DNA from 2 places in the Rhodococcus sp. MALMAid1271 genome. Region 1 is predicted to be linked to the other one. Evidence: riboswitches for the same ligand, from Rfam matches in the RefSeq annotation. Region 1 holds a riboswitch; the other holds the start of a gene.
The links. Region 1 has a riboswitch for cyclic di-AMP ahead of ACOQFP_RS01845 (resuscitation-promoting factor Rpf1 domain-containing protein). Riboswitches for the same ligand answer to the same signal wherever they lie in the genome.
Positions count from the first base shown of each region.

Region 2: linked by a shared signal. The riboswitch ahead of ACOQFP_RS09145 (C40 family peptidase) and the one ahead of ACOQFP_RS01845 (resuscitation-promoting factor Rpf1 domain-containing protein) in region 1 are both predicted to bind cyclic di-AMP.

Region 1 covers NZ_JBMIRQ010000035.1:14,094-25,787, reverse strand. The annotation lists gene ACOQFP_RS01865 (DUF2771 domain-containing protein) at 1-361, shown strand, start outside; gene ACOQFP_RS01860 (cold-shock protein) at 380-796, opposite strand; gene ACOQFP_RS01855 (hypothetical protein) at 1,051-1,269, shown strand; gene ACOQFP_RS01850 (YccF domain-containing protein) at 1,272-1,646, shown strand; cyclic di-AMP (ydaO/yuaA leader) riboswitch at 1,923-2,125, shown strand; gene ACOQFP_RS01845 (resuscitation-promoting factor Rpf1 domain-containing protein) at 2,134-2,745, shown strand; gene ACOQFP_RS01840 (hypothetical protein) at 2,833-3,021, opposite strand; gene ACOQFP_RS01835 (helicase-associated domain-containing protein) at 3,083-5,374, shown strand; gene ACOQFP_RS01830 (DNA repair helicase XPB) at 5,463-7,118, shown strand; gene ACOQFP_RS01825 (DUF3239 domain-containing protein) at 7,184-7,852, shown strand; gene ACOQFP_RS01820 (LLM class F420-dependent oxidoreductase) at 7,854-8,840, opposite strand; gene ACOQFP_RS01815 (pyridoxal phosphate-dependent aminotransferase) at 8,902-10,074, shown strand; gene ACOQFP_RS01810 (AraC family transcriptional regulator ligand-binding domain-containing protein) at 10,071-11,090, shown strand; gene ACOQFP_RS01805 (alpha-ketoglutarate-dependent dioxygenase AlkB) at 11,169-11,694, shown strand, end outside.
Region 2 covers NZ_JBMIRQ010000067.1:92,345-104,038, reverse strand. The annotation lists gene ACOQFP_RS09190 (cytochrome b) at 1-863, opposite strand, end outside; gene ACOQFP_RS09185 (ubiquinol-cytochrome c reductase iron-sulfur subunit) at 860-2,053, opposite strand; gene ACOQFP_RS09180 (c-type cytochrome) at 2,050-2,898, opposite strand; gene ACOQFP_RS09175 (heme-copper oxidase subunit III) at 2,982-3,593, opposite strand; gene ACOQFP_RS09170 (hypothetical protein) at 3,745-4,224, shown strand; gene trpD (anthranilate phosphoribosyltransferase) at 4,276-5,337, shown strand; gene ACOQFP_RS09160 (Lrp/AsnC family transcriptional regulator) at 5,348-5,623, opposite strand; gene ACOQFP_RS09155 (DEDD exonuclease domain-containing protein) at 5,734-7,449, opposite strand; gene ACOQFP_RS09150 (hypothetical protein) at 7,619-7,900, shown strand; cyclic di-AMP (ydaO/yuaA leader) riboswitch at 8,016-8,179, shown strand; gene ACOQFP_RS09145 (C40 family peptidase) at 8,195-8,749, shown strand; gene ACOQFP_RS09140 (C40 family peptidase) at 9,095-10,108, shown strand; gene ACOQFP_RS09135 (hypothetical protein) at 10,139-11,512, shown strand; gene ACOQFP_RS09130 (glycosyltransferase family 4 protein) at 11,536-11,694, shown strand, end outside.

The DNA.
Region 1 (11,694 bases):
CGTCGTGGTCGAGCCCTACCTCTACTGCGCTGTCAGCGACCCACTGTGCGACAACGTGGGTGAGACCGCCGAGATCGGCATCGGAAAGGCCCGCACGGTTCAGCTCTCGCTTCCCGAGTCCATCTACTCGGCACCATGGGTACTCGCCGTGGTCTACGGCGACGCGAGCGGGATCGTGGTGGAGAACACACAGTTCAACGAGCCGGGAACGAGGCACAGTGTCACGGTCCCCACGTCCGACGATGCCGACCGCACTCTGCTCGGCATCGAAGTTCGTCTGCCCACCGGCATCATCGACACCGACACCAACCAGGAAGGCTTCGTCAGCCACGCCATCTGGTCGATCGGCACGCGCCCCTAGGACGCGTGCCGGCCGGGCTCAGCTGTCGAGCTCTCGGGCGACGGCGCGAACCACCTCGGAGATGCGCTGCGCGATTTTGCGATCCGGGTACTTGCCCTTGCGTAGCTCGGGCTGCACCGTCGCCTCGAGCAGGGTGATCATGTCCTCGACCATCCCGTGCAGCTCGTCGGGGGTGTGCTTGCGCTCGACGGGTTCGCGACGTGAGCTTCCGGTCTGCTGGCGCACCGACGGTGCCGGCTCGAGCACCTTCAAGCTCAGAGCCTGTGGTCCCCGACGGCCCGCGGCCATGCCGAATTCGACGCGCTGACCGGCCTTGAGGCCCTCGACCCCTTCGGGCAACGCCGACGAACGCACATAGACGTCCTCGCCTTCCTCCTGCGAGAGGAATCCGAATCCCTTGTCGACGTCGTACCACTTCACCTTGCCGGTCGGCACTGAGCTCACCCGTTCATCTGTTGCTGTTTCGATGTTGCGTAGCTCGTGGACTCTCGTTGTCGAGTCCACGGCTGTTCGGACACGTAGCTGTTCGGACACACGACTGTTCCGAGGCGCGGTCCGCACAAGATTCGCGCCCCACGAGAACGTAGGACGCGAATGCATCAGTCTAGCGCGGCAGGCCCGGATCGAGCATTCGAGTTCTTACTCGCACCGCGCGTCACAGCCCCGCACTTCGCACTACCGTGGTAGCGGTGGACACACCGACTCGTAAGAGCAGCACCGTTCTGCTCCGCATCGCGCTGGCATTGTTCGCGATCGGCCTCGTCGCCATCATCGCGATCCTGCTGTTTCCGGTCTTCTCCGACGCCAAGCCGCCACTGAGCCTGTATCTCACCGCCATGTTCTCCGCACCGGCAGGATTCGTGCTGGCACTGGTGTACGCGCTGGCATCCGGACGAAGGGCGCGCTGACGATGCGGTTGATTCTGAATGTGATCTGGCTGATCTTCGGCGGGCTGTGGCTGGCGCTGGGGTATTTCCTCGCCGGCATCGTGCTGTGCATTCTCATCGTGACCATTCCGTTCGGCATCGCGTCGTTTCGCATCGGGGTGTACGCCCTGTGGCCGTTCGGGTCCACGATCGTCGACAAACCGGGGTCCGGTGCCGGTGCGCTCGTCGGAAACGTGCTCTGGCTGGTTCTCGCCGGGTGGTGGCTGGCGTTGATGCACGTGATCACCGCGATCGCGATGGCCATCACCATCATCGGCATCCCGTTGGCGATAGCGAACCTGAAGTTGATCCCCGTGTCGCTGATGCCCCTCGGCAAGGACATCGTTGCCATTCCGTGACACGCGAAGACGACCCGGGCCGAATGTGACTTCCATCACATAACGCTGAGGTAACAGACCGGCAACGGACCGGGGTTCATCGGCTGGCACGCCCACTAGCTGGGCAGACTCGGCCGACCCGAAACGACCGCACACGCCCCTCCCGTCCCGACGCGAAATCGACAGTTACCAAATAGTGACGTGGGCCGGGAATTTCAGTACGGTCATCAGCGGCCGGAAAGTTCGGCCGAATTCCGACCCGCAGCGCCAAACCTCGTCCCGCGGGCACCGGAACACCCTCGATGATCACCCAGGGGACGAGGACGGGGGACCCACGTCCTCCAGGGACAACCGGGAAGTTGTCGCGACTCACGAAGCCGCACCGACTTCCCTTGGGGTGAAGCCCAATTGGCCACTGAAACTGCAGTGACCGAGCAGGCCGGGCTACCTCTCAGCCCGAACCCGACAGCTGACCTCGCAGGCGCGTGTGGAGAGGATTTCAACTCGTATGAGCGGACGTCATCGCAAGCCGAGCACCACTGGCAAGACCGTCGCCAAGGTCGCCGTCACCGGAGCCATCATGAGCACCGCAGGCATCGCCTTCGCCGGCACCGCGAACGCGGCACCGGATTCCGACTGGGATCGCCTTGCACAGTGCGAAGCCGGCGGCAACTGGGCCATCAACACCGGCAACGGTTACCAGGGCGGGTTGCAGTTCTCCCCGAGCACCTGGAACGCGCACGGCGGTCAGCAGTACGCGGCCACGGCCAACCAGGCCAGCCGTGAAGAGCAGATCGCAGTCGCCGAGAAGGTCCTCGACTCACAGGGTTGGGGCGCATGGCCGTCCTGCTCCTCGAGCCTCGGCCTGAACAGCGCGCCGACCGAGCGCAGCGTTCCGGTCACCCCCAAGGCACCGGAGGTTCCCGCACTCCCCGATCTGTCCTCCGTACCGGCAGTGGACAGCTCCGCCGAGGTCGTCAACGGCATCGTCACCGCCGTCCAGAACATCACCAACGATCCGCAGATCGCCTCGTTCATCCAGAACGCCGCGCAGGGCATCCAGCTCGATCCGCAGATCGTGGACTTCTACCAGGCCAACAAGGCATTCCTGCCCCAGTAAGTGCCCGAGACGGTTTCCCGCTCGTACGAGAAAAGCCCCCGACATCGATTCGATGTCGGGGGCTTTCTCCGTAGTGGAGCGCAGCAATCAGCGATTGACCACGGTCACCGGATGGGCGTACGGCAGGTCTTCGACGGGCAGCGGGAACTCGGTGTCCTCGCCGAAGGGCGACAAGCCACCCGATCGAGCGGACGAGAGTTCGGTCACCGCGTGGTCACCGCGAGCGGTTTCCGGCCAGCCTGGATCGACATAGGGCTTCTTCGACTTGTTCACCATGCGCCCATTTTGACACCTGCCCTGCGGCGAGCACCAGTCCAGGTCTCTAATCTGATAGACGATGACCGACACGACTGCGCCACGACCCACCGACACGCCCCCTGATCTCCCTCAGTGGATCGCAGCTCGCTCCGACGCCGAGCTGATCAGGGCCATGTCGCTGCGTCCGGATCTGACCGCGCCGCCGCCCGCCTCACTGTCCGTGCTCGCCGGACGCGCCGAGCAGCGCCGGTCGATCCTGCACACCGCGGACACCCTGGACACACTCGCGCTGACCGTACTCGAGATCCTCGCCATCGAAGAGGCCTACGAGCGACCCGTCACCCGCGCCGCACTGCTCGCCGTCGTCGCCAAACGTGCGCCGGCCAAGAGCGTGGACAAGGCCCTCGCCCGGCTCCGCGAACGATTGTTGGTGTGGGGCGATGCGTCGGGGTTCCGGATCAGCGCCGCCGCGGTGGACGCGGTGCCGTGGCGCATCGGCCGCGCACTCGACCCGGTGGACAACCTCACCGAATCGCACATCACCGCTGCCCTCGCCGAACTCGGTGACGGGGAACGCAGCCTGCTCGACACCCTCGCCAGATCCTCCCCGACCGGGCGCACGCGAGACGCGGCACCGGGCACTGCCCCCGACCGACCGGTCCAGAAACTGCTCGCCGCAGGCCTGCTGCTCTGGTTGGACGAGCAAACCGTCGAACTGCCCGTCCAGGTAGGGCAGATCCTTCGCGGCGAGCCGATGTCGGACCCACGCTCGCTCGCCGAGCCCACCCTCACCACCGACACCCATTCCCTCGCCGACGTCGATGCCGCTGCCGCGGGCGAGGCGCTCGAGCTCGGCAGGCATTGCGTCCTGGTCATCGAGGCCCTGTCGAATTCGCCTGCCCCTGCCCTCAAGGCGGGAGGGCTGGGAGTGCGCGAGCTCCGCAAGATCAGCAAAGCCACCGGGCTCGACGACGACCGAGTCGGCATCCTCGTCGAACTACTGGCCGCAGCCCATCTCATCTCGAGCGGAACACCGGATCCCGTCCCCGAGTCCGACACCGGCGACGACTACTGGGCACCGACTCCCGCGGTGGAAGCCTGGCTCGGTGCCACTCCGGCGGCCCGATGGCACACGCTCGCCTCCGCCTGGCTCGAGGTGCCGAGGGCTCCGTGGGTGATCGGAATGCGCGACCCCAACGACAAGCCCATCGCTGCCCTGTCCGACGAGGTTCGCTCGCCGGCCGCACCGCGGGACCGACGGATGATCCTCGAATTGCTCGCCGAACTCGGTAGCGGTCACTCGGCGACGCCTGCCGACCTCGCCCGAACCCTGGCCTGGCGTCGCCCCCGATGGTCCGGACGCTTCGGTGTGACACCCGTCCGACACGTCATCGCAGAAGCAACCGCGCTCGGCATCGTCGGCCGCGGCGCGATGTCGACACCGGGCCGATCCTTGCTGCACGACGGCAATGCCGAGGCCGATATGCGCGCGGCACTCCCCGAGCCGATCGACTACGTCCTGGTGCAGGCCGACCTCACGCTGGTCGCACCCGGGCCGCTCGAACCGGAGCTGAACGATCGGATCGAACTCGTCGCCGATGTCGAATCGGCCGGGGCAGCGACCATGTATCGGATCAGCGACACCAGCCTGCGCCGCGCCCTCGATGTGGGTTTGACCGCATCGGAATTGCACGCCTTGTTCACGACCCATTCGAGGACACCGGTTCCGCAGGCCCTGACCTACCTGATCGACGATGTGGCACGTCGGCACGGCCGACTGAGGGCGGGTGTCGCCGCGGCGTTCGTCCGCTGCGAGGACCCGGCATTGCTGGCCGAGGTGATGGCCTCGGCCGCCGCCGAATCCTTGGCTCTGCGCGCCCTTGCCCCGACCGTCGCGATCTCACAGGCACCACTCGCCGAGGTACTCACGGTGCTGGCCGGGGCCGGATTCGCTCCCGCAGGGGAGGATGCGTCGGGCACCATCGTCGATCTCCGAGCTCGCGGAGCACGGGTATCGGCGCGGCGTCCGCGCCAGAACTACCGCACACCGGCGGTCCCCACCGAGGAACAGTTGGGTTCGTTGGTGCGTGGGATGCGGGCGGCCGACCGAGCGGCAGGCAACGGCGGCCCGGTGGTGCGCGCCGACGGCAGCCGCGCCAGCAACACCGCGACGATCACGTTGTTGCAGACCGCGGCAAAGGTCAAGCGCAGCGTCAGTATCGGCTACGTCGACGCACAGGGCGTCGCGAGCCATCGCATCGTCGATCCGATCAGTATCGGCGGCGGCCAACTCGATGCCTTCGACCCCGCCACCGGAGGCGTTCGGCGCTTCACCCTGCACCGCATCACCTCGGTCGCTCTGGTCGACTAGTCCGGGCTCGCGTGCACGCACGCCCCTACCTGTGGACAATGGAGAAGTTGCGCTCTTTCGGGCGCAGCAGAAGTCTCTAGGAGGAACCGTGACCGACGGCCCGCTGATCGTCCAGTCCGATAAAACGCTGTTGCTCGAGATCGATCACGAACTCGCGGGCGCAGCGCGGGCGGCCATCGCACCGTTCGCGGAGCTCGAACGTGCCCCCGAGCACGTCCATACCTACCGCATCACCCCGCTGGCCCTGTGGAACGCGCGAGCGGCCGGCCACGACGCCGAGCAGGTGGTCGACGCCCTGGTGAATTTCTCCCGGTACGCGGTACCGCAGCCCCTGCTGGTCGACATCGTCGACACCATGGCCCGTTACGGCCGCTTGCAACTGGTCAAGAGCCCCATCCACGGCCTGGCACTGATCAGTCTCGACCGCGCAGTGCTCACCGAAGTGATGCGCCACAAGAAGATCGCCCCGATGCTGGGCGCACAGGTGGACGAGGACACCGTCATCGTCCACCCCAGCGAGCGCGGCCACCTCAAGCAGATGCTGCTCAAGATCGGCTGGCCGGCCGAGGATCTCGCCGGCTACGTCGACGGCGAAGCGCACCCCATCGAGCTCGACACCGAGGGCGGCAACTGGACTCTGCGCGATTACCAGGAGATGGCGGCGGATTCGTTCTGGGCCGGCGGCTCCGGCGTGGTGGTGCTTCCCTGCGGCGCAGGCAAGACGATGGTCGGCGCGGCCGCGATGGCCAGAGCGAAGGCCACCACGCTGATTCTGGTGACCAACACCGTCGCCGGTCGGCAGTGGAAGCGCGAGCTCATTGCGCGTACCTCGCTCACCGAGGAGGAAATCGGCGAGTACTCGGGCGAGCGCAAGGAGATTCGCCCTGTGACAATCGCCACGTACCAGGTGATCACGCGTCGCACCAAGGGTGAATACAAGCATCTCGAGCTGTTCGATTCCCGCGACTGGGGTCTGGTGATCTACGACGAGGTGCACCTGCTCCCAGCTCCGGTGTTTCGCATGACGGCAGACCTGCAATCGCGTCGACGCCTCGGCCTGACGGCGACGCTCGTGCGAGAGGACGGCCGCGAGGGTGACGTGTTCTCGTTGATCGGACCCAAGCGCTACGACGCGCCGTGGAAGGACATCGAAGCTCAGGGCTGGATCGCCCCGGCGGAGTGCATCGAGGTCCGAGTCACCCTCACCGACGCCGAGCGCATGGCGTACGCCGTCGCCGAACCCGAGGAGCGCTACAAATTGTGCTCGACGGCCCACACGAAGACAGCCGTCGTGAAGTCGATTCTCGACAAGCATCAGGATGCTCCGACCTTGGTGATCGGTGCGTACCTCGATCAGCTCAACGAGCTGGGTGAAGCGCTGAACGCGCCGGTGATCCAGGGCTCGACCAAGAACAAGGAACGCGAGGTGCTCTTCGAGGCCTTCCGGAAGGGCGAGATCCAGACCCTGGTCGTCAGCAAGGTCGCGAACTTCTCGATCGATCTGCCCGAAGCATCGGTGGCAGTTCAGGTTTCGGGAACGTTCGGGTCCCGGCAGGAAGAAGCGCAGCGTCTCGGCCGCCTGCTCAGGCCCAAGCACGACGGCGGTCAGGCACACTTCTACTCGGTGGTCTCGCGCGACACCCTCGACGCCGAGTACGCCGCACACCGGCAGCGTTTCCTCGCCGAGCAGGGTTACGCGTACCGCATCACCGACGCAGACGATCTGCTCGGCCCGGCGATCTGAGTCCACGCGTCCGCATTGCCGTCGTGGTAGGACGCACGCATCCTCGGCGTGTTAGGAATAGCCCTGTGCGCAAGTTCCAGTTCCCCGTAGACGTAGCCCATGCGAAGTCGGTCAACGAGACGTTCACCGAGCTTCGCCGGCTACGCACCTCCGCAGCGGTCACGGCAGTCTTCCTGATCGCCCTCGGAGCATGGTTCATCTGGATCGCCACAGCGTGGTCCTACATCCTCGGTGCGGTGTTCTGCATCGGTGCGGCCACCTCGCTGTGGGTGATGGTGTGGGCACCTCGCAAGATGGGCTCCATCGAATCACGATATGCCGCAGGCGATCTGGTCCCTTCGGTGGTGGCCGAGAAGCTACCGGACGGTGCGCTGCTGCTCGCGCTGATCGATATCGGGAAGCCCGGGGTGGACGAACCGTACTACGTGCTGATCACCCGCAGAGTCCGCGCGCTCCCCGGCCACGCCATGGAACGCGGTGCCCAGGTGCCCTCGGTGTCGGTACTCGCCGATCGCGGCAGAAACAAGGGCGGGCGGACGTGGCAGTTGGTCTCGGTGATGCCCATTGCCTGGGGCACCACCGACCAGGCGGTCCTCGCCCGCGCAACCGATGCCATCACCGAGGGCGAATGGGCGTTGCTGCATGCCAACATCGGACTGTCGGAGAAGGTGCGCACGTCCAAGAACCAGCAACTGCTCATCGATCGAGCGGAGCTACCCGAGGACCTGCGCTGATCTACCCCAGCGCCCCGATGACCTCGCGCTCGAACAGTTCGATACCGGAACGGTCGTAGGCAGCCTCGGGAAAGTAGAAGATGCCGTAGGTCATCCCCTGCTGCTGCAGCGCCGTCAGATTCCGGACGATCTGTTCGGCAGTGCCGACGGCAGGCATGCCGCGAAATGCCGTCAGAGCTCCCGCCGCCTTGTCCGCACCCACGTACTCGGTGAGCCGACTCTCGAGCGCGCGGAGCTTGTCCTCCACCTCGGCCTCGGTCGCGCCGATGATCACGTTGTAGTTCGCCGAGCGGACGATGGCATCGAAGTCGGTGCCCACGGCGGAGCAGTGCTCGCGCAGCAGGGCCGATTTGGCCGCGAACCCGGTGGGGGTTCCGTCGAAGTTGGTGTACTTCGCGTATTTCGCCGCGATCCTCAGCGTCACCTTCTCGCCGCCGCCCGCGATCCACAGCGGAATTCCGCCCTCCTGCAGCGGCAGCGGACGCACCACGGCACCGTCGATCCGGTAGTGCTTTCCGTCGAAAAAGACTTCGCCGGTCGTCCAGGCCTGAGTGAATATCTGAACGCCCTCGTCCAGCCGTCCCAATCGTTCTCCAGCAGAGGGGAAACCGTAGCCGTAGGCGCGGAACTCGTGTTCGTACCAGCCCCCGCCGATACCCATCTCCACGCGACCTCCGGAAATGATGTCCACCGTGGCAGCAACTTTGGCGAGATAGGCCGGATTGCGATACGACATCGCGGTGCACATCTGGCCGAGCCTGATCCGGGAAGTACTCGCGGCCAACGCAGACATCAGCGACCAGGCCTCGTGCGTCGCCTCGTCGGTGGCCGTGGGAACGGTGTGGAAGTGGTCGTACACCCACAGGGACTCCCATGGTCCGGCCTCCGCGGCGAGCGCGTGATCGCGCATCACCGTCCAGTGCCGAGCGGGATCGATACCGACCAGATCCAGCCGCCAGCCCTGTGGAACGAACAATCCGAATCGCATGACAGCACAGTACAGACGCAGCCCGAATATTCGGCTCCGCACTGTGAACTACGCTGCAGGAATGTCCGAGATGCCGCCCTCGCGCACCGTCGCGCGCCTGCGCCCGTTCGCATCGACGATCTTCGCCGAGATGACGTCCCTAGCCGTGGCCACCGACGCCGTCAATCTCGGGCAGGGCTTTCCCGATACCGACGGGCCGCCCGCCATGCTCGAGTCGGCACGCGAAGCCATCGCACAGGGGCTCAACCAATACTCCCCCGGCCCCGGCATGCCGGTACTGCGCCGCGCTGTCGCCGCCGACCGCGAGCGGCGATTCGGGCTCGGCTACGACCCCGATTCCGAGGTGCTCGTCACCGTCGGTGCCACCGAGGCGATATCGGCAACCCTGCTCGGATTGATCGAACCGGGTGACGAGGTCCTTCTGATAGAGCCGTTCTACGACTCCTACGCAGCCGCCATCGCCCTCGCCGGTGCCACGCGCACCTCCGTACCATTGGTCGCCGACGGGGCGGGGTGGACCGTCGATACCGATGCCCTCGAACGCGCCGTCGGGCCGCGCACGCGCATGCTGATCGTCAACTCCCCACACAATCCGACGGGTACGGTCTTCGACCGCGCCACCATGGTCCGCATCGCCGAGATCGCAACGGCCCACGATCTGCTCGTGCTCACCGACGAGGTGTACGAACACCTCGTGTTCGACGGCGGGGTACATACGCCGATCGCGACACTGCCGGGAATGTTCGAGCGCACCGTCACCGTGTCGAGTGCAGCGAAGACCTTCAATGCCACCGGGTGGAAGACGGGTTGGGCGCTGGGCCCTGCCGCTCTGATCGACGCTGTCCGCGCCGCCAAGCAGTTCATGAGTTTCGTCGGCGGCACTCCTTTCCAGCCAGCAGTTGCGTACGCACTCGAGCACGAACAGGCGTGGATAGCGGCGATGCGCGACGGGCTCCAACGCAAACGAGACACGCTCTCGGCTGCGCTGTCCACCGCTGGAGCGGATGTGAAGCACAGCGCGGGAACCTATTTCGTGTGTGCCGATATCGCGTCGTTCGGGCGCGGTGACGCCTACGAATTCTGCCGGTCGCTGCCGCAACTGGTGGGTGTCGCGGCAGTTCCGGTCACGGCGTTCGTCGACGAGCCAGCCCAATGGACGTCACTGGTGCGCTTCGCATTCTGCAAGCAGGACGAGGTGCTTGCCGAGGCCGCCGAGAGGCTACGGAAATTGTGACTCCCCAGCCCACCATTCCGGCGTATTTCATCCGAAAAGCCGTCGACCTCGCAGCGAGCGGTGGGGCGGACTTGACCTACCCGTTGTCGATGGCCGACATCGCAACCTCCATCCTCGACGACCCGACGAAGCGCCTGACCACCGAACAGGTCACCTCGTTCACCAAGGCGGTCTGGGCGATGACCGGTGACGAGCTGTTCGGCCTCGCCGCAGTACCGGTGCGGCGCGGCACCTTTCGGGTGGTGTGCCAGACCCTCATTCACACCGAGAATCTATCGGCCGCGCTGACCCGGATGTCCGAGACGATGCGCGTGCTGATTCCGGTCCAGCCGATGATGCTGAACAGAACCGAGGACTCGACGGTGTTGACGGTGCACGTCCACGCCACCACCGATCTGAGCGCCGAGGCCAACGAACTCGCCGAGCGACTGCTGACCGACTTCCTGTTGATTCTGCTGCACCGATTCGCTGCCTGGCTCATCGGCAACCGGGTCAAGCTGCTGTCGGTGCAACTGCCGTACGAGTTTCCGGGGCCCGAGGCCGCCAAAATGTACGACGCGATCTTCGGCACCCGGGTGGAATTCGGAACCGACCGTGCCACACTGGAATTCGACAATGCAGTCATGCGCGCACCGATCGTGCAAACCGAGGACACTCTCGCCGAGTATCTCGCGGAGTCACCCAATCTGCTCTTCTCGTCCCGAGACTACGACAGCACCGCATCGAGCCAGGTTCGCCGCGCTCTCGAAACCGGATTCAAAGGCGGCGCACCGGGAACCGAGGCCATCGCGGAGATGCTCAACATCAGCCCGCCGCACCTGCGGCGCGTCCTCCGCCAGGAGGGCACCTCCATCAACCAGATACGAGAAGAAGTGCTGCGCGATGCAGCGATATCCGGACTCAGCCGCGGCGACAGCGTCGACGACATCTCGACCCGTCTCGGTTTCTCCGAGCCGAGTGCGTTCCGCCGAGCCTTCAAACGCTGGACCGGCCAGACTCCCAGCGCATATCGGTAACAGCGCATATCTGTAGCTCAGCCGACGCAGAACTCCGCTCACTGGAAATGGGAACACCTGTTCGATACGGTGGATGTCATGTCGATCGCGATGCAGGGCTCGTTGTTCGGTGAGGACGACGGTGGCGTCGGAACGCTGGATTCGGTCACCCGCCGTGAGCTGACCCGCGGAGCCTGGGTGGACGTGCGTCCGGGCTGGTTGTCCGATACCAACTTGTTCGATTCACTCGTACACGCCGTCGACTGGCGCGCCGAGCGCAGGCAGATGTACGACCGGGTGGTCGACGTGCCGCGTCTGGTTCGGTTCTACGCCGAGCGTGAGCGCTGGCCGGATACCGCGCTGTACACCGCACGCGATGTTCTCGACGATCACTACCGCAGCGAGCTCGGCGAATCCTTCGCCACCGCCGGACTGTGCTACTACCGCAACGGATCCGACAGCGTCGCCTGGCACGGAGACAACATCGGACGCAGCGCCACCGAGGACACGATGGTGGCGATCGTATCGCTCGGTGCCACGAGGCAACTCCTGCTCCGACCTCGCGGTGGCGGCTCGTCGCTGAAATTCACACTCGGCCACGGCGACCTGGTGGTGATGGGCGGCT
Region 2 (11,694 bases), on a different contig from region 1:
CCCAGGTTCCAGATCGGGTTGATCTGGAGCAGACCACCCATCGCGGCAAGCACACCGAACGTCACTGCGAAGAAAGCACCGGACTTGACCGCGAACACCGGGAGGATACGAACGCCGACGACGTTCTTCTCGGTGCGGCCCGGTCCGGGGAACTGGGTGTGCTTCTGGTACCAGACCAGCGCCAGGTGAGCGGCGATCAGAGCCAAGATGATGGCGGGCAGCAGCAGCACGTGCGCCACATACAGGCGCGGAATGATGATGGTGCCTGGGAAGTCGCCGTCGAAGATCAGCCAGTGCAGCCAAGTACCGACGATCGGGATACTCATCGTGATGCCCGAGAAAGCGGCACGAAGACCGGTGCCCGAGAGCAGGTCGTCGGGGAGGGAGTATCCGAAGAAGCCCTCGAACATGGCCAGGATCAGCAGCAGGCAGCCGATGACCCAGTTGGCTTCACGGGGACGACGGAACGCACCGGTGAAGAAGATGCGAGCCATGTGCACGATGATCGACGCGGCGAACATCAGTGCGGCCCAGTGGTGAATCTGTCGCATGAACAGACCACCGCGAACCTCGAACGATATGTCGAGAGCAGTGGCGTAGGCCCGCGACATCGTCACACCGTTGAGCGGCAGGTAGCTGCCGTCGTAGACGACCTCGCTGAGCGACGGATCGAAGAACAGGGTGAGGAATACACCGGAGATCAGCAGGATCACGAAGCTGTACAGCGCGATCTCGCCGAGCAGGAACGACCAGTGGGTGGGGAATACCTTGTTGATCTGACGGCGAAGTCCCGGTGCCAAGTGGTAACGACTGTCTACGTCGTCCGCCTGCTTGGCTGCGAGGGTTTGCAGTGAAGGACTCATGAATCACGCTCCGGTCGACGTTCCCAGAAGGCGGGACCGAGTGCTTCGTGGAAGTCTGCGCGAGCCACCAGGTATCCCTCCTCGTTGACGGTGATGGGAAGCTGGGGCAGCGCGCGCGCTGCCGGTCCGAAGATCGGCCTGGCGTACTCGAGCGCGTCGAACTGCGACTGATGGCAAGGGCAGAGAATGCGGTTCGTCTGCTGCTCGTACAACGATGTGGGGCAGCCGAGGTGCGTGCAGATCTTGGAGTACGCGTAGTAGTCGCCGTAGTTGTAGCTCTCCTGACCCTTGCGCTTGACGACCGTGCTGGCGTCGTCGGGACGCAGGCGGATGAGCATGACGGCGTTGCGAATCCCTCGGAGTGACACGAGCAGATCGTGCTCGCTCTCACGGTCCGCTTCGCGGAAGGGGAACACGGTTTCCATGGCACCAGCGTCCAGGTCCTCGGGCCGAACGAGAACGACATCTTCCGGTCGCCCGGTGTCTCGTCGGAGGTAAATGGTCTCCCCATCGTAGCGAGGAGTCCAGCCGGATACCCACAATGGAGAATCTTCGCCCTTGGCCCATGGGTTCTTGATCAACCCGCCGAGGGGGAGCACAGCCATGACGCCCAGTGCGCCACCGCCCAACATCAGTGAGCGCTTGATCACCTTGCGTCGACCGATGGTCGACGTCTCGAGCGAATCACCCAGTTCGGCGACCAGCGTCTTGCGATCCGTCTCCGAGGAACTCCCGTCGTGGCGGTCCTGGATGGAGACCTCTTCGGGGATGAACTTCTTGGTGAACTGCACCGCACCGACGCCGACTGCGAGAATCGCCAGGCCCATCGTGCCGCCGATCAACGGCGTGTACAGCGAGTAGAGGTGGTAGTTCTCGTCACCGATTCCGGCGTACTGCCAGGGCCAGAACAGGTAGACGCCGATGAACGCGACGGCCGAGAGCCCGGCAATGGCGAACCAGATCGCCACGCTGCGTTCGGCACGCTTCTCGGCCCGAGTGCCCTCGACGGCCCAGCGGTTTCGGCGGAACGCAACATCGACACCATCGAGATTCGTGCCGAGCTGGACCAGCTCGTCGCGGCTCAGGGCCGCAAGTTCCTCGTCGGAGTACTTCTTCTCGGGATTCACACCGTCGGCTTTCTTGCCGTCGACGTTGTCGTCGTCTTTACGACCGGAATCACCGTCGCTCATGATCTAGCTCCGATCCACAATGTTGCGCCGACAACAGCGGCGATTCCGACAATCCACACGGCGACCATTTCGGTACCGGGACCGAAGCCTGCCAGACCCCAACCACCGGCGGCCTTGGTGTCCTGTGCCGACTTGACGTACGCGATGATGTCGGACTTCTCCTCGATCGTCAGCTGACGATCGGAGAACTTCGGCATGTTCTGCGGCCCGGTGACCATGGCCGTGTAGATCTCCTGCTCGTTCGCAGGCCCGAGATCGGGGGCGAACTTGCCCGAGGACAAGGCACCACCCTGACCGGTGAAGTTGTGGCAGGAGGCGCAGTTCAACCGGAACAGCTCACTACCGCGTGCGATGTCGTCGCCGCGCAGAGATTCCTGAGCGATGTCGCCGTTCTCGTCGAGGATGACCGTTGGCCCACCGCCGTTTGCCTGAACATAGGCACCGAGAGCGTCGATCTGCTTGTCGTCGAACTTCGGCGGCTTGCGCAACACCTGTGCCTCGTTGCGCATCGCCGGCATGCGGCCGCTCGACACCTGGAAGTAGACAGCCGCCTCGCCGACTCCGATGAGGCTCGGTCCGCGATCCTGAACGCCCTGCAAGTTGACACCGTGGCACGTCACGCAGGAGGTGTCGTAGAGCTGCTTGCCCTCGCGAATCAGGGCCGCCGAGTCGGTATCGGCAGTGGCGACCTGCGGAGCCGGAGTCAGGGCCGACGCGAGGAATCCCGCGCTCAGTAGGCCCATCATCAGGACGAGAGCACCGGTGACGCGCCTGCGCGTCTTGCGTTGCCTTCTCGTCTTGGCGGGGTCTCGGTCGCCGGATGCTGCTGGGGGAGATGTACTCATCTTCTATCCCTTGTCGTGTCGGGACGGACCGAACGTCGGGGGCTGAATCCGTTCGTTCGTTATCGTTGGCGTACTGACTGTCACTAGCGGATGAAGTAGATCGTCGCGAAGAGGGCAATCCAGACGATGTCGACGAAGTGCCAGTAATAGGAAACGACTATGGCGGCGGTGGCCTGCGCCGGCGTGAATTTACTGACCAGAGTTCTCGTGATCAGGAATACGAAGGCGATGAGTCCGCCGATCACGTGCAGTCCGTGGAAGCCGGTCGTGATGTAGAAGACCGAGCCGTACACGCTGCTCGACATCGTCGTGCCCTCGTGCACCAGGTGGTAGTACTCGTACGCCTGGCCGGTCACGAAGAACGCGCCCATCGCCAGCGTGACTATGTACCAACGTCGAAGTCCGAACACATCTCCGCGCTCGGCTGCGAACACGCCCAGCTGGCAGGTGAACGAAGATGCGATCAGCACGGCAGTCACCGGAACGGCCAGAGCGAGGTTCAGCTCGGTCGGCTCCGGAGGCCAGTTTCCGTTCGCCTGGGCTCGCGCGACGAAGTACATCGCAAACAGCCCGGCGAAGAACATGAGTTCACTCGACAGCCACACGATCGTGCCGACGCTGACCATATTGGGACGGTTCAGCGAGTGCACGCGTTGGGTGATTGCCGATCCTTGAGTCCCTACAGCGCTCGTCACAGAAAGAAGTATGACCCGTCGTAGTACGGAAGGCATATCCGGGTCCGCTCTTGGCGCGTCGCATCACAACGAATCCGGGCGCTTGCTTGTTCCCGCGCAGGTAGATGGCCCTGGCCGGACCGGTGGGGTCCAGTCGTGCAAGGCTGGCCTCATGGCAAAGAGCACCGAGGGTGGGTGGTTTCGAAGACTGTTCTCGCGGTCGACAGTGGAACCGTTGGACCCCACGCGCGAGGACTTGGTCACAGTGGCGCGTTGCTTCGACGACGCCCAGGCATGTTCGGCCGTGCTCGACGAGGCGGCAATCACGGCGCCCGTGTGGAGCGCCGCTGCAGAGGTGGTACTCCGACACCATCTGGTGTTGCCGGCACACGAAGTGAACGACGCGGCAGCGATCGCCGCCCAGGACGGCTACTCGGTCGGGCCCGCCGTCGACGTACCGGAGTTCGGCGTCGGGTACCGCCCCCGGGTCGACAACGGCGTGCCGCTGGTGTTGCAACGGGTGCAGCTGCTCGACGCGTTGCACTGCTCGCAGGAGCGGTCACGGATGGCAGGCCTCGCCCAGCGCCGAGGAGGAGCAGTGCTGGGGTGGGACGCCCTGCAGCCTGCGCCACCCGACACAGCGCCTGACTAAGCTTCCACCGCACCGAGTGCATCGACGGCAGAAGGGCCCGGTAGAACCACCATGACCGCAGCAACCAACGACGATCAGCCGCGCACCTGGCGTCGAATTCTCGGCGCGTTGACCACGAACACAGACCTGTCCAGCGCGGACACCGGCTGGGTGATGGACGAGATCATGTCCGACAACGCGACATCGGCCCAGATCGCTGCCTTCGGGGTGGCTCTGAAGATGAAGGGCCCGACGCCGGCGGAGCTCGAAGGGCTCGCCGACTCGATGCTTGCGCACGCGGAGCTGGTGGAGACCGATCGTGACGCAGTCGACGTCGTCGGTACCGGCGGAGACGGTGCCGACACCGTCAACATCTCGACCATGGCGGCGATCGTCGTCGCCGCCAGTGGAATACGAGTGGTCAAACACGGCAACCGCGCAGCGTCGTCCAAAAGCGGCACCACCGACGTACTCGAAGCACTGGGCGTGCGTGTCACCCTGGGGCCCGCCGAGGTGGCGTCGAGCGTCGACCAGGTAGGAATCGGGTTCTGCTTCGCCCCGATCCATCACCCTGCACTGCGCTTTTCCGGACCGGCGCGCAAAGAGATCGGAATCCCGACGGTCTTCAACGTGCTGGGCCCACTGACAAACCCCGGACGCCCGCGCGCAGGCCTGATCGGCTGCGCTTTCGAGAATCTGGTCCCAGTGGTAGCGGGTGTGTTCGCCCGACGCGGCAGCTCGGTTCTCGTCGTGCGCGGAGACGACGGCCTCGACGAGATCACCCTGTCCACGACCACCACCGTGCATGTGGTGTCCGACGGGTCCGTGACCATCGAGACGATCGATCCGGTCGACTACGGAATCGCCCGATCACCCATCGAGTCCCTCAGAGGCGGCGACGCGCAGTTCAACGCCGCAGTGGCCCATCGCGTGTTCGCCGGAGAACACGGACCGGTCCGTGACGCCGTGCTGCTCAACGCCGCCGCGGCCATTGCAGCGCACCAAGGTGTCTCGGGCAATCTCCACGATCGGATTCAAGCGGGATTGGCAACTGCTGCAACAACTGTCGACTCGGGGGCCGCCGCAAAGCTACTTGCCGACTGGGCGCGTTGCACCACGGCAATGGCCGACTGATCGACCGGCCCTACTCGCCGATCGAGAACCCGGCATCGACATCTGCGCTCGAATAGGACTGAAACGCAATGTGAGTCGTGGTGTTCCGCACGCCCCGAACCCGATTGATGTGCTTGGTGATCACCTCGGCTATCGACGCGTGATCACGCACCTTGACTATCGCGATCAGGTCGACATCCCCGGCACACGAGTAGACCTCCGACACACCCTCGACATCAGCCACGGCCTGCGCTGTCTCCGGAATCAAATCGGCCTCGGCGTCGATCAAAACGATGGCATTGATCATCTGTGCTCCTCACACATCCCGAACTCGAAATACGACGAGCTCCACCCAACGCGACCAACCCTAGTTCCTCAGGTTGCCCTGCCGGTCGTTCCGCGGGCTCCACTCCTGCTCTAGTGGTCGTTCCGCGGGCTCCACTCCTGCCGCGCGGCGGCGCGTGCCGTTCGGCACCACCCCTCCCACGAACCCGCCGAACGTGCGTGGCTGCAATAGCCACTGCTGGTCCGCACGATTCGAACCCCGTCGGTGCGCAGCCACGACGCAATGAGAGCGACCTCCTCCGGCGGTGCACTTCGAAGCGGCGTCGAATCGGGTATCACCGTCTCGGCGGCCGCGGCGATGGCGTCGACGACGGGCATCGGGTGCACTCCGCGCGGCGCCACCGCCGCCCCCGCCAGACGACCGAAACGCACCACGATCAACTCCCACCCTCCCTCCGGCGTTCGTCGTGCCGCCACGAGTTCGGCAATGGCGGCCACCGCCGCGGATCGATGCATTCTGCGTAGCGTGTCGACGGTCACGGCAATCCGGTCGCGCAATCGTGCTGCAGTCTCGTAGAGCTCTCTGTCCGCGAGCTCGGTGACTCGGACCCGCATGGAATGCAGGATCGCGTCGTCCTGGCCGCACACGAGCGCGAGAAACTGCCTCGGAGCGATGGAGTACTCGTCTGCCGTCAGGGGCCCGGACGACGCCGCTGGGCAGCCGCCGACATCGGCCGCCGGACAGTGGTCACCGTGCCGAACCGAACGGGGCAGACGGCGGGTGCACGTGCGCAGACGGCAGAACTCCGCCACCAGCGCGGCAGCCTCCGCGGCGTCGTGGCGAACCGAGAACGGTCCGAGGCTGTCCGGCGTGGGCGCGCGAACGATCGACAGGCGCGGAAACGCCTCGTCTGTCAGGGTGATCCACCACCCCTTCTTGGGGAACTTCGAGCGTCGGTTGTACGGGGGAATGTGCGCCGAGAGCAGCCGCAGTTCTCGAACACCGGCTTCGAGTGCGTGCGCGCATTCGACATGGTCGACCCGAGTGGCGAGACTCACCATTTCCTTCATCCGGCCCCTGGTCTCGGAGCCGGTGAAGTAGTTGCGCACCCGACGCTTGAGATTGTTCGAGGTGCCGACGTACAACACCTCGTCGGACGGGCCACGGAACAGATAGACGCCTGGGCTGGACGGGAGGTGGGCCGCCAGCCCGCGTTTGGCGCGCTGGCCGGCCGACACCGCAGGGAGGTAGTCGACCAACTCGGCGTAGCTGTGGACGCCCTGATTGCCCACTCTTTCGATCAGACCGTGAAGAACGTCGACGGTGGCGCGAGCGTCGTCGAGTGCGCGGTGCGTCGGCCTGGTCTCGGATCGGAACAAGGTGGACAGTGCCGAGAGCTTCACCGACGGTGCCTCGTCGCGGGTGAGGACCCGTCGAGCCAGTTTGACGGTGCACAGCACCTGGAACCGCGGCCACGCTATATCGAGGCGGCTGGCGGCGGCCTTGAGAAATCCGGTGTCGAATCCTGCGTTGTGGGCCACCAGCACCGAGCCCCGAGCGAACTCGAGGAAGCCGGGCAGTACCCGTTCGATTCGGGGCGCACCGATGAGCATGGCCGAGGTGATGCCGGTGAGCTCGACGATGTACGGCGGAATGGATCTGCCCGGGTCCACGAGTGTGGCGAATTCGCCGAGAATTTCGCCCCCACGGACCTTGACCGCACCGATTTCGGTGATGGCTTCGCTGTCCGCGCTGCCGCCGGTGGTCTCGAGATCCACGACGACGAACGTTGTCCGGTGCAGCGGGGTGTCCAGCTCGTCGAACGTCAACTGGATGGGCAGGCTCACCCGGACGACGTTAGGTCCGACCTCCGACAAGAACGCTCGGCGCGGCCCCCGGGGGACTCACTGCGCGCTCGCGCAGTGACGTGTCACGAAACCTTGTCGGTGGCGGACGCTACGTTTCGCTCGATCGGCTGTTTCGGCCGCCTGAAACAGGAAAGAGACGAGGATCACAATGATTGTCGATTGCAGTGACTGCAAGGTCCGCGACATCGCCTGCGCGGACTGCGTCGTGACGGTTCTTCTCGGCCCTCCCGGGATGCCGTCCAGATCGGACGGTAGGTGGGTGGGGCCACGGCCTCCTATCACGCTCGAGCAGGAAGAACTCGGTGCGATGGGGGTCCTTGCCGAGGAGGGTCTCGTGCCCACACTCAAGCTCGTGACGAGCGAAGACGACGCCGCCCGCGCTCCGTTGTTACCGACTCGTAACACGCCGGGTGATCAGCGCGCCGGATAGCGAGAATCGGGCCTGATTCGGTCCGCTCGGCGAGTTGGAGTCGACACGGAGGTATGCCATTTCGTAACCTTCCTGAGACCTTGCGGAGTCTTGCCAATCCAAACCGGAGTGGCGTCGCAAGTCACCGCCTAATCGTTCACTCGCGAGAGTGTTCGTACCGGGAACCCGATATCTACTGGGGTGAATCCCGCTGAGCCACCTCGAGTGGACTGCGGGTAGGGCTGCTCTTCCCAGCCCGAACCCGTCAGCTAACTCGGTCGGCGGACGATAGGAAGAAATGGAGCACCATCTTTCGTGGCGTCACAACTTTCCAACCGATCATTGCGGCGAGTTCTCGTAGCCGGAGCGCTCACGGCAGGCGTGGTCATCCTTCCCGCTGCACCCGCGATGGCGGCCCCCCTCACCATTCCCGGCGTCGGAACCTTCGAGATTCCCGACGTCCCGGGCCTGCCTCCCCTCAACCTTCCGGGCGTGCCCGCACCGGGCGCGCCGCTTGCCCCTCAGGTGACGCCTGCGGCGAAGGCCGTGCAGGCCGCTGAGTCCAAGATCGGTGCACCGTACGTGTACGGCGCTGCTGGTCCGGATTCGTTCGACTGCTCGGGACTCGTCCAGTGGGCGTACAAGCAGGCCGGCATCAGCCTGCCCCGCACGAGCTACGACCAGGCCGCCGCGGGCACTCCTGTCTCGCGTGACAGCCTGGTTCCCGGCGACGTCGTGTCGTTCTACGGTGGCTCGCACTCGGGCATCTACGTCGGCGACGGCAATGTCGTGCATGCATCCACGTCCGGCGTGCCGGTCAAGGTTGCGCCCGTTGCCTCGATGCCGTTCGACGGTGCTCGCCGTTACTGATCCGAGCAGTCGACGTTCGCTGTGACAGACCGACAGGGTCGAGCCGAGTATCGGCTCGACCCTGTCGTCGTTTCCGGCCCCGACACGCCGGTCCGGTGGACAGCAGCGCCCCCAGTTCGTAATCTGATCGAGACCTGGTCGATGTTTGATTTGTGACCAGTCACGTCGAACCCCCGTCGATTTCGGACCGTGTTCACGTCCGAGCCCGCAATTGCATGGGTATGGTTCGTTTCGAGGTACTTTTTCAACCGCTGTCTCGGTCGAGGTAGCATGTGTGAGGACGGAGAGTCGCTTTCCGTGGCGATATCGAGATCTACCCGTGTGTGGCGTCTGACTGGAAGCTCGATGGTGGCTGCCGCATTGACGGCATGCATCGCCCTGGCACCGACGACGCCCGCACTGGCGCAACCGGGATTCGACTCCGCTTCCGATGCTCAGGCCGAGCTGGCCGAGCTCTCTCGCCAGTCCGAGCAGACCAACGAATCGCTGCACAACGCCCAGATCGATCTCGACGCCAAGACTCAGCAGCAGACGGACGCACAGACCGCCGTCGATCGGAGCCGCGCCGCCCTCGATGCAGCGCAGGCACAGTTGGCGCAGCTCAAGCCCGTCATGGACAAGGTCGCCAACGTCAACTACCAGGGTGCGCGGACGAACCGACTGTTCGCGGTCATGGTCAGCGACTCCCCACAGCAGCTTCTCGACCAGATGTCTGCACTCGATGTGATCTCCGCCGATACCGCCGATCAGGTTGCGCGGTTCCAGCAGGCGAGTTCGGACGCTGCTGCCGCCGAACAGGCCGCAGCAACGGCCGCCGATCAGGCCCGAGTGGCGGCCGAGCAAGCCAAGGCGGTCAGCGACGACCTACAGGCCAAACAAAGCGAACTGCAGAGTCAGATCGCGGAGGTGATGGCTGCCTACAGTGCGTTGTCTTCCTCCGAACAGCTCGCTCTCGCCGGATCGACCCTGCCCGACGGATTCGATCCCTCCGCGGTGCTGCAGAACCTGACGCCCGGTTCGGGTGCCAGCGCATTGCAGGCCGGCTTGACGCAGATCGGGAAGCCGTACGTCTGGGGCGCGACCGGGCCGGACGGCTTCGACTGTTCGGGATTGGTCGTGTGGGCGTACAAGCAGGTGGGTAAGACGCTGCCTCGATCGAGTCAGGCCCAGGCCCAGGGTGGAACTCCGGTGAGTCAGAAGGATCTGCAGCCGGGCGATGTGGTGCTGTTCTATCCGGACGCCTCGCACGTGGGAATCTATGCAGGCAACGGCAACGTGTTGCATGCGTCCACCTTCGGGGTCCCGGTCAAGGTGCAATCGATGGCATCGTTCCCGTATTACGGGGCACGTCGATACTGAGGTGTACCTCGACGATCGGCCGGCCCCGATATGAGCGAACCGGCCCAGCCATCCGGTGTGGGCTTGTTCGTCCGATCAGCGGGGATGCGGTGGGCTGCGATACTTCTGGTCGCCGTCGTGTCGCTCTCGCTCGTGTTGTTCCATCGTCACGACGGCACCGACGCGGCGTCCGGCGAGGTGCCGACAGAGGTCTCCGGCGTTCCCAGCTCGCCGACCTACGATCAGCAGCGGCGCGCCGAGGTGGCCGTTCTCCTCGATCAGTGGGCTGCTGCCGTTCGCTCAGGAGACGTCGATGCCCTTCGAGGCTTGATGGATCCGCGGGCCGATCCGAGTTTCGTGGATGCACAGGTGCGCCGCGCAGCAGTGATTCCGACCGTGCCGTTCGCAGATTTCGGGTACGAACTGGGCGACGAGCCCGAAACCCCGGTACCTCCCCGCATCGCCGAACCACTCGATGCCACCGACATCTGGGCACCCTCGGTCTACCTCCGCTACGCCGTCGAGGGACCGGACGCGTCGCCCACGCGTCGACCGGTCTCCCTCGTCGTCGCCGAGCGGAACGGACGATGGGGGTTGGTCGACGATGCGGACCTACCCGAATATCGACGGCACACCTGGCGTGGCCCGTGGGATTTCGGTCCGCTCGCCGTGCGTTCGGTGCCCACCGCATCCGGTACTTCGGTGGTGATGGGGCACCCTGATCGGGAGCAATTCGTTGCGGATGTGGCAGCCGAGCTCCCCTCCGCAACTGCCGCTGTCACCGAGTTCTGGGGCGAGGACTGGGCGCGAGACGCGCTGGTGTTCGTCGCGTCCTCTGCCGAGGAGTTCGGCGAACTGGCCGGATCCGATCCGTCGACCGACGTGGCCGCAGTGACGGTGTCCGACGCACCGACAGGCGACGGTTTGCATCGAACCGGCCAGCGGGTGGTGTTCGGTCCCGATGCCGCATTGCGGTTGACACCGTTCACCGTTCGATCGGTCCTACGGCACGAGATCACTCATGTCGCGGCACGTGCCCGAACCGCAGACGGTACGCCGCTGTGGGTATCGGAGGGATTCGCCGACTACTCCGGTTACCGACATTCCGGAGCCGGATTCGCACAGCTCGCACCCACCCTCGATGCGATCGTGGCGTCGGGTGGTCCGCCGACGGCGCTGCCGAAAGACGAGGACTTCGGTGCCGGCGGTACTCGGTCGAGTGTTGCGTACGAGTCGGCATGGTCGGTGTTCGAGTTCGTGGCCGATCGGTACGGCGAGCCGAGGCTGCGCCGGCTCTACGAGGCGTTGGCTTCCGGACGGGCGTCGGACGGCACCATCGATGTCGCCCTCGAATCGGTGCTCGGACTCGGGCGGGCCGAGTTCGTCGCCTCATGGGGAGAGTGGGTGGCAGCTCGGTCGCGGTGACGCCGGACGCTACGGTTGACGACATGCGTCGTACTTTGTTGGTGACGAACGACTTTCCCCCGCGCCCGGGCGGTATCCAGTCCTATCTGCACAGCTTCGCCTCGCAGCTGCCCGGTGAGGAGCTGGTGGTCTACGCACCGCGCTGGCGCGGCGACTCCCATGAGAAGTTCGATGCCCGGCAA